2 regions of the Paenibacillus litoralis genome follow, and region 2 is predicted to be linked to the other one. Evidence: a T-box and tRNA genes for the amino acid it is inferred to sense, from the RefSeq annotation. Region 2 holds a T-box; the other holds one or more tRNA genes.
The links. A T-box is a leader RNA that pairs with one kind of tRNA and senses whether it is charged. The one in region 2 lies ahead of ACKGJP_RS22435 (tryptophan--tRNA ligase), so its partner is inferred to be a tRNA-Trp.
Positions count from the first base shown of each region.

Region 1 (6,519 bases), 1.8 Mb from region 2:
CCCGGAATGATCATCCTGGAGTTCCCCATGAACATAACTGTCACCAGCGCAAGTCCGGCGGGTACGATCGCCCACATAAACATCGTCGATATGGACGAAGACAAAGCATCTACGATTTTGTCCATTACATCTGCCGGTATCGCTGCACGCTTCTCCGGTGAAAGCAGCTCTCGCGTATTCCCGAACGAGCTTCCGTCCGCGCCTGCGGGGCCGCCTGCTCCTCCGAACGCATCGCCGAGCTTGCTTGTAAGCAAATTACGCTGAATGATCCCGAACACGGTTAGACCTACTGTCATCCCAAGGGAACGGACGAACGCCATCGTGGAATTCGCGGATCCGCGCTGCCTCATATCGAAATGATGAATAGCCGCCATCCCGAGCACCGAGAACGAGAAGCCGACGCCGAATCCTGCGGCGATCATATAGAGCGTCAGCATAAATTTAGTCGTTTCAGGCGCAATGGTGCTTAGCAAGAACGTCCCTAACAAGAAGACGACTGCGGAAAAAATCATGATATTTCGATAGGACGTCTTCGATGCCGAGAAGCCTCCTATTTGCGCCGCTACGACCGACCCCAATGTCATCGGCAGCAATATGAGCCCCGAGTTGGTCGCCGAGCCGCCGGTTACCCCCTGCACATAAATCGGGATGTACATCGCGAACGTAATGAACGCCGCCCCGTAGAAGAGCCCAGCCAGCGTACTGGCCGCGAACAGCCGATGCTTGAACATCGCATACGAAATGATCGGCTCCTCCGCTTTCGTCTCCACATAGAGGAATACGGCCATAAGCACGGCCGCCGCCGCGAACAAGCTGATGATTACCGCGGAATCCCAGGCGAACTCTTGTCCGCCAAGCTCAAGCGCGAACATGAGGCATACGATCGAGCCAACGAGAGTAGCTGCTCCCCACCAGTCGATTTTCTGCTTCGAGTGCTCCATCGATTCATGGTAGAAAAAGACGATCAGCGCCAGCGCGACCAACCCGATCGGCAGGTTGATATAGAAAATCCAGCGCCACTGAATATAGTCCGTAATATACGCGCCGAGAAGCGGTCCGAATAAGCTCGAGGTACCGAAAACGGCGCCGAACAAGCCGCCCATGCCGCCTCTTTTTTCCGGCGGGATCACATCGAACATGACTGTAAACGCGATTGGCACCAGCGCCCCGCCGCCAATGCCTTGAATGGCGCGATAGATACTCAGCTCCACAATGCTGTTCGCCGTACCGCATAGAATCGAGCCTAGCAAAAACAGCGCAATCCCCAATACGAAAAACCGTTTGCGTCCGTACATATCGGACAGCTTGCCGAATATCGGCATAGCGGCCATCTCGGTTACGAGATAAGCCGATGTTACCCAGACGAACTTGTCGAGTCCGCCAAGATCCGAGACGATCGTCCCCATTGCGGTAGCTACGATCGTATTATCGATAGCCGCTACGAAAATGCCGAGCAGCAGCCCGGTAATAACTAGCCCTAACCTGCTTTTTTGCTGTACCATGGAATGGGTTGACTCCTTTACCGTCAAGTATTCGTTAAACTTTACATTGCTGCCGTAACGTTGCGCTTTTTCTAGTTTGCAGGGAATTCCGGTACTCCACCAGCTCGATTTCACAGCCGGGTCCGATCGTTACGTTATTCCCTCTGACGATAGCGGCCTGCGTATGCTCCAAATAAATATCGTCGCCTTCAATCGTATCGGCCTTCAATTCGGTTACTCCGGAAGGGGTGAACCATTCCTTTACCGCCATCCACTTCTTACGGCGTACGGAGATGCGTCCACCGCCTATTTCCTTCACCTGGCAAGGACCGAAGAGATTGATGCTAAGCTGTTCAGCATTGAGCAGCCCGCTGACGTCCATCGCGCCGTTCAACTGAAGCTTGTCGGCCTCGCATGCCCCTTTTACGATCAGCTGTCCCGTCATTTTAATCGAGTCTCCGCGCACATTCCCCTTAACGAGAATTTGCCCAAGTCCCGTTAATACGGCAGCCTGCAGGTCCCCGTCGATTGAGACTTCCCCTTGGAACCGGTATCGGCCTGCTTGGAGGCTTCCCTGTACCGCACAGTTGCCCATACATTTGAACTCGTCGCACAACAGATCGCCTTGAACGCGTCCTTCGCCCATAATGTTGACGCTATGAAAGACGCCTCCGGAAGCGGAGCCGATTCCGGTTATCTTCATATTTCTATTCCTGTCCTGCGTCATTTCGCATCCTCCTTATTGAGCGTGCTCGATTCATTAGCTGCGAATTCGCTCGTTTACCTTCGCCTCAGGATGCACCACGAGCTCCGTGCCGTATTCGACGCGCCCGATGCCGCAGCCGGGGCCGATATAAACGCGATTGCCTCGTACGACAGCTGCCGTTGTCTCCTCCAAGCGAATGTCGTCCCCTTCGATGGTCTCCGCAAACAAATGCGGCTCAAACACGGGAAGGATCCACGATACCAGGCGTCCCCAGCTGGAATGATTCGACTTTTTGACATGAATGCTGTCCCCGCCGATTTCCTTAGCTTGCCCGCGGCCATACAGAGCGATATCGATCGTACCCGCGTTAAGCAGACCGTCGATCGTAAAGCCGCCTTGCAGATTGAAGCGCTCCGCTTCGCAATCGCCATTCACTTTGATCATTCCGTTCAGCCTCATCTCTTCGCCATGCAGCCGGCCTTTCAAACTCATATGCCCATCTACGAGTAGCGTTAACGATGTCAGGTTGCCTTCGCCGCTCAGCTTGCCGTTCATTTCAAATCGCGCCGCTTGAATGCTTCCTTTCACGGTAGCAACCCCGTTTGCTTTGAAACTCTCGCAAAATATATCGCCGTCCACCTTCCCGACGCCTTCCATGTTTACGGTACGGTAACGGCCCCCAAACGCATTTCCCATGCCATTGATGGTCAGATCCGTTCTGTTCGATTCCTCTATCATGCTTCCTCCTAGGTTAGCTTGTTTTTAAGCTCTTCTATGCATGCAGGCAGCGACAAACGAGCCACGATCTTCACACCGGTTTCAAAATACAGCTCTCCCGGCATTGCTAACAGCGCGAACGTCGATACCCCCATCTTACGAAGGAAAAACAAATCGCAAGGTCTTCCTTCGAATTTCGAAAAGTGTTCGTTCAGCGCTTGAAGCAGCAGCCCGCCTTCCTCCAGGCTCATTTCCCCGGTTTGCAGCAGCTTGTCGATCGTAAACAAGAACAAAACCTTCTCGAACGTAAGAAGCCCTTCGTCTTTCTCTTTCGTTCCGAACCTATCTAGGACTACCCTCGAAACAATGTTACGTCTCAAAAGCTCTTCCTTCCGCAAATTCGTGTCATAAAGCAGCGGAGAGAGCTTTCCCGCCAGTTCGTCTAACGACAAATCGTCTTTCAGATCCACGATCTTCTCGATTCGCGATAAGATAAGCTCCTTAGGAAAAAACGTTTCCTGTCCGGTAAACGTCGATTTCCGTATAAACCACTCCTCCGGAATCAGCTGCTTCCTCTTCCAGCGATAGAGCTGCCCGTATGAAATACCCGTCAACTCGAGAAGATCCTTTTTCGATATCAGATCACGGTCCATTGCCATCTCCTCCGAAACGAATGTAACATAACACTGTTACGTTGTAAAGAGACAAGGATAGGATTGAGGCTAGATCGCTTCCTCCGTCTTACGTTATCCAGTATACAAATTTCTGCGGCCGATCGGATAGAGGCTCAGGATTGAAAGGTTTCTCCGTCTCGAGACTGATCTTGCTTCAGCTGCTGGCCTGATCTCATGAGCGCTTCCTCAGTATTTATCTATAGCAGACCTAGATATAACAAAAAAACCTTTGAAATCAATTGATTTCAAAGGCTCTCGATGGTTAATGTGGTGCCGGTGAAGGGACTCGAACCCCCACGGTTTCCCTCACGATTTTGAGTCGCGCGCGTCTGCCAATTCCGCCACACCGGCATATGATGAAAACTTGTAAAAATGGCGTGCCCTAAGAGATTCGAACTCCTGACCTTTTGATTCGTAGTCAAACGCTCTATCCAGCTGAGCTAAGGGCACAAAGTAATACGTCTGGTGCCGAAGACCGGACTCGAACCGGTACGGGGTCGCCCCCGCAGGATTTTAAGTCCTGTGCGTCTGCCATTCCGCCACTCCGGCAAGTAGGTGGAGGCGCCACCCAGATTCGAACTGGGGGTAAAGCTTTTGCAGAGCTCTGCCTTACCTCTTGGCTATGGCGCCGTACTATGGAGCGGACGACGGGAATCGAACCCGCGACCCTCGCCTTGGCAAGGCGATGCTCTACCGCTGAGCCACGTCCGCATAAATGGCTGGGGATCCAGGATTCGAACCTGGGCATGACGGAGTCAAAGTCCGTTGCCTTACCGCTTGGCTAATCCCCATTAACCGTTGTTGCTTCATTTTAAAAATTATGGGGCGATCGAGGGGAATTGAACCCCCGAATGTCGGATCCACAAACCGATGCGTTAACCACTTCGCCACGACCGCCATAAAATTGTTGTGCTTTGGCAGGGGCAGCAGGAATTGAACCCACACCAAAGGTTTTGGAGACCTTTGTTCTACCTTTAAACTATGCCCCTACAAAAATGGTGGAGGATGATGGATTCGAACCACCGAACTCAGAGAGAGCAGATTTACAGTCTGCCGTGTTTAGCCACTTCACTAATCCTCCATGTTACATGGTGCCGCCGAGAGGACTTGAACCCCCAACCTACTGATTACAAGTCAGTTGCTCTACCAGTTGAGCTACAGCGGCATATTCAATTATCAAGAATGGTGGCTCGGGACGGAATCGAACCGCCGACACGAGGATTTTCAGTCCTCTGCTCTACCGACTGAGCTACCGAGCCGAGTGTTGCTTATTTGCTTTAAGAGTAAAGATGGCGGAGCTGACGGGATTCGAACCCGCGGTCTCCTGCGTGACAGGCAGGCATGTTAGGCCTCTACACCACAGCTCCATATGTTGTTTGGTTGCGGGGGCAGGATTTGAACCTGCGGCCTTCGGGTTATGAGCCCGACGAGCTACCGGGCTGCTCCACCCCGCGTCGTTAAAGAAAATCTTATGGTGGGCGCTGACGGGATCGAACCGCCGACCCTCTGCTTGTAAGGCAGATGCTCTCCCAGCTGAGCTAAGCGCCCTTACTTCATGGTGACCCGTAGGGGATTCGAACCCCTGTTACCTCCGTGAAAGGGAGGTGTCTTAACCCCTTGACCAACGGGCCCTATGTAGATGATGTAGATCTGGCGGAGAGAGAGGGATTCGAACCCTCGAGACGCTTGTGACGCCTACACGATTTCCAATCGTGCTCCTTCGGCCAGCTCGGACACCTCTCCAGATGGCTCCCCGAACAGGACTCGAACCTGTGACAACTCGATTAACAGTCGAGTGCTCTACCAACTGAGCTATCAGGGAATGTTTATCCATTATATCAGGTTTGCTCCCTGAAAACTAGATGCGAAGTAATGTTTTTTTGTCCTTTTTGTGTCTTTGTAGTCCTTACACCTGTCGATGCAAAGATGTTGGATAAGCCCTCGACCGATTAGTATTCGTCAGCTGCATGCATTGCTGCACTTCCACCTCGAACCTATCTACCTCGTCGTCTTCAAGGGGTCTTACATACTGGGAAATCTCATCTTGAGGGGGGCTTCACGCTTAGATGCTTTCAGCGCTTATCCCGTCCGTACTTGGCTACCCAGCGATGCTCCTGGCGGAACAACTGGTACACCAGCGGTACGTCCATCCCGGTCCTCTCGTACTAAGGACAGCTCCTCTCAAATTTCCTGCGCCCGCGACAGATAGGGACCGAACTGTCTCACGACGTTCTGAACCCAGCTCGCGTACCGCTTTAATGGGCGAACAGCCCAACCCTTGGGACCTACTTCAGCCCCAGGATGCGATGAGCCGACATCGAGGTGCCAAACCTCCCCGTCGATGTGGACTCTTGGGGGAGATAAGCCTGTTATCCCCAGGGTAGCTTTTATCCGTTGAGCGATGGCCCTTCCATTCGGTACCACCGGATCACTAAGCCCGACTTTCGTCCCTGCTCGACTTGTCTGTCTCGCAGTCAAGCTCCCTTATGCCTTTGCACTCTTCGAATGATTTCCAACCATTCTGAGGGAACCTTGGGGCGCCTCCGTTACGCTTTAGGAGGCGACCGCCCCAGTCAAACTGCCCGCCTGACACGGTCCCTCTCCCGGATCACGGGAGTAGGTTAGAACCTAGATACGATCAGGGTGGTATCCCAACGTCGCCTCCACACAAGCTGGCGCTCATGCTTCTAAGGCTCCCACCTATCCTGTACAGATCGTACCCAAGTCCAATATCAAGCTGCAGTAAAGCTCCATGGGGTCTTTCCGTCTTGTCGCGGGTAACCTGCATCTTCACAGGTATTAAAATTTCACCGGATCTCTCGTTGAGACAGCGCCCAAGTCGTTACGCCATTCGTGCGGGTCAGAATTTACCTGACAAGGAATTTCGCTACCTTAGGACCGTTATAGTTACGGCCGCCGTTTACTGGGGCTTCGGTTCACA
Region 1 is NZ_CP176395.1:7,157,708-7,164,226, forward strand. Features, by position in the region: gene ACKGJP_RS30055 (MDR family MFS transporter) at 1-1,502, opposite strand, end outside; gene ACKGJP_RS30060 (hypothetical protein) at 1,537-2,208, opposite strand; gene ACKGJP_RS30065 (hypothetical protein) at 2,242-2,925, opposite strand; gene ACKGJP_RS30070 (YhbD family protein) at 2,934-3,557, opposite strand; tRNA gene ACKGJP_RS30075 (tRNA-Leu) at 3,847-3,929, opposite strand; tRNA gene ACKGJP_RS30080 (tRNA-Arg) at 3,952-4,028, opposite strand; tRNA gene ACKGJP_RS30085 (tRNA-Leu) at 4,042-4,127, opposite strand; tRNA gene ACKGJP_RS30090 (tRNA-Cys) at 4,135-4,208, opposite strand; tRNA gene ACKGJP_RS30095 (tRNA-Gly) at 4,215-4,289, opposite strand; tRNA gene ACKGJP_RS30100 (tRNA-Gln) at 4,295-4,369, opposite strand; tRNA gene ACKGJP_RS30105 (tRNA-His) at 4,400-4,475, opposite strand; tRNA gene ACKGJP_RS30110 (tRNA-Trp) at 4,494-4,567, opposite strand; tRNA gene ACKGJP_RS30115 (tRNA-Tyr) at 4,575-4,659, opposite strand; tRNA gene ACKGJP_RS30120 (tRNA-Thr) at 4,668-4,743, opposite strand; tRNA gene ACKGJP_RS30125 (tRNA-Phe) at 4,762-4,837, opposite strand; tRNA gene ACKGJP_RS30130 (tRNA-Asp) at 4,869-4,945, opposite strand; tRNA gene ACKGJP_RS30135 (tRNA-Met) at 4,956-5,032, opposite strand; tRNA gene ACKGJP_RS30140 (tRNA-Val) at 5,051-5,126, opposite strand; tRNA gene ACKGJP_RS30145 (tRNA-Glu) at 5,135-5,209, opposite strand; tRNA gene ACKGJP_RS30150 (tRNA-Ser) at 5,230-5,321, opposite strand; tRNA gene ACKGJP_RS30155 (tRNA-Asn) at 5,325-5,400, opposite strand; rRNA gene ACKGJP_RS30160 (23S ribosomal RNA) at 5,508-6,519, opposite strand, start outside.
Region 1: it has a tRNA-Trp gene. The T-box ahead of ACKGJP_RS22435 (tryptophan--tRNA ligase) is inferred to sense a tRNA for this amino acid. The anticodon was not compared.

Region 2 (6,519 bases):
AGCGCATTGCGGGCATCGTCCCAAGCAAGAAGCGCGAGACGCTTGAAGGCATCCACAACTTGTTGGCATGGAATAAAGACTACAATCTGACGAAGCTACCCAACTTGATCGACCATTGGGAAGATAAGGACAAAATGATCCTCGTTCGCAATAATTTGGATCTTCTTGAACTTCAATTGATGTGACTTGGTTTTTCTTGTTAAGCTAACGGGTACATTAGCTCAATAAAACTTGAAACGGCAGCCGGCCAGAACAACCGGCTGCCGTTTCTCAACTACTATGAAAGAACGGATTAACTTTCACTCTCTGTGGTGCTGCGCTTTGTGCAGCATGGATGGCTAACGGGCAGATTAGTTTAATGAAAAGGGAAATTTGAAATGGAACTAGAATTACTAATCAACTGTAAAAAAGGGTAAAAGAGCATAGACATTGATATAAGGGGAAAATGAATGATTGAATATCGTGGAATAAAAATTTTGTTTGAAAATGGATACATTCGGACAAATGGACTGTATAAATTGATTGATAAAGAATTCATGATATCTATTAAAAAAATGTTACAAGATGAGTATATCGAGCTAATCAGATACTTAATTAATTACGTAATTGATTCTAAGCCAACAATTACGCCTGACCAAACCATTGCATACCATTCTTGGCTGGTGAAATGTTGTGTACTTTCTGAACTTTATTATGAGATAAGGGAAGTTCAAAGTAATGGTGAAGGTTTTGTAGAAGGTGCCGACTATGCAATTAAAGTAGTTCAAGAACAAAAACAATTATGTCAGAAGTACGGGGCAACGCCTATATTTCCGATATTTAATCAAATGATTGTTATTTCTAAAGGTGTGTATGAAGGACTAGCGGTCGAAGCATTGAGATATCCTTCACCAGAGCATATGTCGGGATGGTGGCTTACAACTGACCTGTATGACGATAACGTGGAATCTTTGATGACGGTCCATTATCACCATGTAGCATTTATGAGGCCAGAGATAATCAAATATTTCGCTTTACCTTATGGATATAGATTTTATATATCAGAAAAAGAACAAGATATTTGGTTCGATGAAAATGCTTTGGTCGATTAAGCTAACGGGTACATTAGCTCAATAGATACACGACGGCAGCCCGCCAGAACGATCGGCTGCCGTTTCTCAACTAACGGGCAGTTTTGCATGGTAGCAGCTTGGTGGGGTCAAGTTATGTTTTTTATTTTTGATTTAAGGTAATCACCTAGTATTTGACAAAAACTCAATTGTGGTGTAAAAATTAAGTAATATAATTATATATAACTTTGCGGTGATGAAGAGAGTAAGCATAACGAATACTCCAGAGAGCTGATGGTTGGTGTGAATCAGTGTAGGGATTATGTTGAAGTGGGCTTCTGAGCATCCAAACCGAAAATTCATTGAGTAGGCTTTGGCGAAAGTCTCGTCGTTACAAGAGACGCGCATTCAAACATAGTGCATGTTTCGATGCGTTAGAGTGAGTCCGAATTTATATTTGGGCTAATTAAGGTGGTATCACGGGGTATTCTCGTCCTTTCAAGGATGAGAATACCCCTTTTTGTTATATTCTGAGGAGGGATAACATGACAACTGAAATTGTTCTAACAGGTATTAAGCCCACTGGTAAAGTCCATTTAGGGAACTACATCGCTGCAATAAAACCTGCACTTCAAATCGCAAAAGATAGTGATTGCATCGCACTTTACTTTATTGCTGACTATCACGCATTAACATTTATTCAGAACAGAGACGAGTTCAATGATCTGTCTTATGGTATTGCAGCAACATGGTTGGCATTAGGGCTAGATCCAGATAGAGTAATTTTTTATAGACAATCTGATGTTCCAGAGATATTTGAACTTAATTGGATACTTTCTTGTCTGACATCCAAGGGATTAATGAATCGTGCTCATGCGTATAAAGCAATTATTGATAATAATCAGCACCTGGGATTGGACACGGACACGGGAGTTAATATGGGCTTGTTCACATACCCGATTTTAATGACAGCGGATATATTATTATTTCAATCTGACAAAGTTCCAGTTGGTAAGGACCAGATTCAACATGTTGAAATAGCAAGAGATATCGCTGATGGCTTCAACAGGAACTATGGAGACACATTCAAATTGCCTAATTATATTGTGGATGAAAACACGTATGTAATTCCTGGGCTTGATGGTAGAAAAATGAGTAAGAGCTATAGTAATACGATACCTCTTTTTGAAACAGCTGATGACCTAAAAAAGCTAATAAACAAAATTAAAACAGATTCTATACCTCCTAACGAGCCAAAAGATCCGGAGACATCTAATGTGTTTTTATTGTACAAAGAATTTGCTAACCCAAGCCAAATTCAAGTATTGAGGGATAAATATCAAAAAGGTATTAGTTGGGGAGAAGCAAAGCAAGAACTATTCCAGGTCATGAATGATTATTTAGAAGAACCGCGAAAAAGATACAATGAGTTAATGGCATCACCAGAAATAATTGACAGCATCCTGTTTGAAGGAGCAAAGAAAGCAAGAGCTTTAGCTGCGCCTCTGCTTGAGAATGTAAAAACGAAGATAGGACGCTATAAATAGTTAGACCTTTTGATATAGAAGTCAACTGATTATTGAATGGCTAAGTCTGTTCAACTAACGGGCACGATAGTTAAATTAACCGCCTCATATCAAGGCGGTTTTTTCGTTATTGTTTAAATCACAAATTCAACAAACGCCGGCGATCGGAGCATACCATTACGTGTCCAATTCCGTATTTTAACGCGAGCTTTTATTCTGGGATCCAGTTACACCAAATCCTTTTCCTCTTGAGTCACAAGCGACTTACAGACACCGTAAAAGGCCATCTTATGCCGCGGCGTGACACCCAGCTCGATTATGCCAGCGGGCCGCAAACGGCCGTCCTTACCGGTCATAGACGCCAACCAACCGAATTCACTTTTGCGATAACCGGTTATATAAACGTCCTCGTATTGCCAATTGATTATTTTAAGCCACGCCTCCGAGCGCCTGCTTACGTAGGTGCTATTTTGGAGTTTGGCAACAATGCCCTCCATCTTACGGTCGCGTATAACGGCAAATAAGTCCACGCCGCGTCCCGGAACTGACATCACTTGGGAATAGTGATCATTTTGACCGAGATCTGAAGTAAGTACAGACTTACGTTTGGTCAGTGGGAGCCGACGCAAATCTCGGTCGTCATGTTGCAGAATGTCGAAGCAAAAGAAAGTAACCGGTAGCCGCAGCATGGCTGCCTGAATTCTGTCGGCCCTTGTAATCTTGGAACGTTCCTGCATCAATTCGAAATCCACTTGGCCGGTCGCTAGATCGACCACGGCGCCTTCGCCGTCCAGTATTCCGTCGTCGTCCATCGGTACGTCCCATAGCTCAGGATAGAGGCGTGTTACCTCGTTACCGTGGCGCGTGAATATTCGTGTTGTGCCGGCAGCTCGGACGATCTGCAGGCGGTGTCCGTCAATTTTTGGTTCGAAAACGTATCGCTCATCATTGAATGCTGCCGGCGCCGTCTCAAGAAGCATTGGAGAAATGAACATGAAAACACCTCTACGTCAATTATAGAGCTAGGCTATCCGGCACAGAGGCGGTAAGTGTTGGGAACATCAAAGTTCTTAGCCTTTAATTTAAATCATCTGTGGTTTCGCGAAGCGCGGTACGGGGGCTATCGGGCAGATGAACATAGAAAAATCTGTTCAGTTAAAGCAAACATCTGTAGATCCCAATTTTCAATTAGTTATCATGAAGGAGTCATAATTCTATTGTCGAACTCCTTGTATGAAAAAACAATAGTCAGGGGTTGATGAAAAATGGAACACCATTATTTAGGATTTGGTGGAGAACATTATGTAATTTCACGATTATTCGCTGAATGCTATGAAGCTTCAAAATTATCAGTAGATTTTGGGTTCGACGTTTTACTTAGTAATCAATATCGTTTTACTATTGGAACTGATGACCGATTGAAGACTCAAGCAATACAGGTTAAGACAAGGAATGTAGGAGAGGATGATTATTTAGAAAACGAAGAATTTAATGGCGCAATTAGAAAAAAAACAATAAAAAAATTCTTAATTAAAACACAGGATTTAGAATTGATAACAAATAGTGAAAATGGCTTCTTAGTTTGTCTCTTTTATGAGAAAAATGATATTGAGTATAACGTACTTGGACTTTTCTGGCTATCAGCAAGTCATTTACGACAGTTAATTGATATGGCGTACATTAGAATCAATGCAGATGATAACAGTAAACATGAAATTACTGCAGAACTTAAGTTTAACTCGTCCGTTAATCATTTGGCACAATTTTGTTTGGATGAATTAAACGCTCAAATAGGACCCCATTCAAATATTCAAGAACTAAGAAATATAATAAATAATTCTTTAATTATTCCTAATAATTCAGCCTTTAGAAAATCAACAGTAGCTTTAAAAAATAGTGAAGGAGTAAGTTTACAACTAAACAGAAGTTTAACTGTCCTTAAAGAGTTAGTTAATGAACATCCTTTACAAATAGAATATGACCCAACTGACATATATATTGATTTAGACCCAACTTTTGAAGCTATTAGTAGGAGAAAATTTGAGAGAGAATACACTTGAATGGCTTGAAAAGTGAAAATTACATTTTGAGAAATCATTGAGCTAACGAGGAACGATAGTTCAATGATTTCTATTTTAAGGCCAGCTATGCACAGCCAACTCGTAGCGGATATCCGCGACCATCCCGGCTATAAGACCAACCTCAGGCACTTACCGTATCAGATATTTTCAGGAAAGAGCGCCTTGTTTCCTTAACGAAACAGGTGCTCTTTATATTTGAAAGGAGGACGTACAAAACCATGTATGACATGTAGCTATGTCTTTTTGATCATGATATAATATTTTCCATGTTATTGGTTGACAGGGCTTATGGCCTTGGGGCTTGTATCAGGACAGATTTCCACCTTGTGCGCAGCGCTCTTAATCCCCTTGATAATTGGAATATTGACTCTGCTGAAATTCTTCAGTATGAAGTTAGCTACACCAAAAAACAAGGAGGGGATGCCTATGGAAAAGAAAGCATCTAATATGAGATTGATGTGGTCGGCGTTTTTCGATGTCATCGGGAATATGACCGCTAACATGACTGCGGGGCCTGTCCTGTCCCTGTGAGCCAATAACTGGATCAAATCATTATTCTTGTGAAAACATGATGTCTCCGTTTTGCTATCATCAGATTAAGCCCTATCCTCGAGCTAGGGCTTTTTTTAACGGCAGGAAAAAGATACCTATTGTCGAAATATGATGACGGGGGGTGTCTAATGGGGACATTGGATAATTTATTGAGCGGCTTTATTGGCGCTTCTATCGGTGCAGCCGCAAGCATTTTAGGTGGTATATGGGCTGCAAAGATGAACATAAAAGCGCAAAATATTGCTCTTACTAAACAAGATGAAGAACGAAAGAAAATAAAAATTGAGGCACTTCGGGTTAGCTCAAAAGTAGTGCGATCGGAAATAATGGCCTCAGTTATTGAGAGCATTCGTGCATCTAGCGGCGGAGCAAGGGGGCTTGCAATAGGAAGTGCATACACGGAACATTTCAAAAATCTGATTGAACTTTTGTCAGCAGACGATTTAGCTTTACTTTACAAAATATATGGTCATATTGAAAGGTTGAAGCTTGATTTTTACAATTATGATTCGAACAGTGCATTTAATTCATTAGGAAGAAACTCCATCGAATTTTTAAAAGAACTTTTTGGAGAAAAGTATAAAGACATATTAAACGCTAATCTTGGCGCATCTGAAATGATCGAAGCAATGAAAAAGGAATACCGTGAGCTTATGATTAAACTAGAAGGTTTCTAGCCTCCGCCTCTACGGTGCTTTTTCTTTGACGAAAAATGGTGCCCAATCGGTACCCAACTTTAAAAACTTGAGGTGTGAAGTGGATTGTCGAAGAAGACGGAATCCTTATGTATAAAGGGATATGTAAAAAAATCGGGCCCCGTCTTTCGACGAGACCCTTTCATGGGAGAGGAGAAACCGGACGAAGAGCTTATGGGGAAACGTAAGTCTTCTCCGCGGTTGTCTACGACATCCTTCGATGCCGATGATATAAGCATTGCCGTTTATGGATGATTTATACATGGCCTGCGATTTTTTTGTGAAAAAGTTTCCGGTTGTGGTACCATAGAGCATACAACCGATAGGATAAAGGTGGAGCAGAAGTGAGGGTCATATCAGGAACGGCCAAGGGAAGGCCGTTAAAGGCGGTTCCCGGCACCGGTACGCGTCCGACGACCGACAAGGTCAAGGAGGCGATTTTTAGCATGATCGGGCCGTATTTCAGCGGCGGATGGGTGCTCGATCTGTTCGCCGGAACAGGCGGTCTGGGGATTGAAGCGCTGAGCCGCGGGATGGATCGCGCCATTTTTATCGACATGGAGAAAAAAAGCGTTGAAGTGGTTAACGACAATTTGCGCGCGACAAATCTGCAGGA
Region 2 is NZ_CP176395.1:5,314,178-5,320,696, reverse strand. Features, by position in the region: gene ACKGJP_RS22445 (DNA topology modulation protein FlaR) at 1-185, shown strand, start outside; gene ACKGJP_RS22440 (hypothetical protein) at 450-1,091, shown strand; T-box leader at 1,294-1,550, shown strand; gene ACKGJP_RS22435 (tryptophan--tRNA ligase) at 1,595-2,596, shown strand; gene ACKGJP_RS22430 (ATP-dependent DNA ligase) at 2,803-3,570, opposite strand; gene ACKGJP_RS22425 (hypothetical protein) at 3,841-4,635, shown strand; gene ACKGJP_RS22420 (hypothetical protein) at 5,337-5,885, shown strand; gene rsmD (16S rRNA (guanine(966)-N(2))-methyltransferase RsmD) at 6,248-6,519, shown strand, end outside.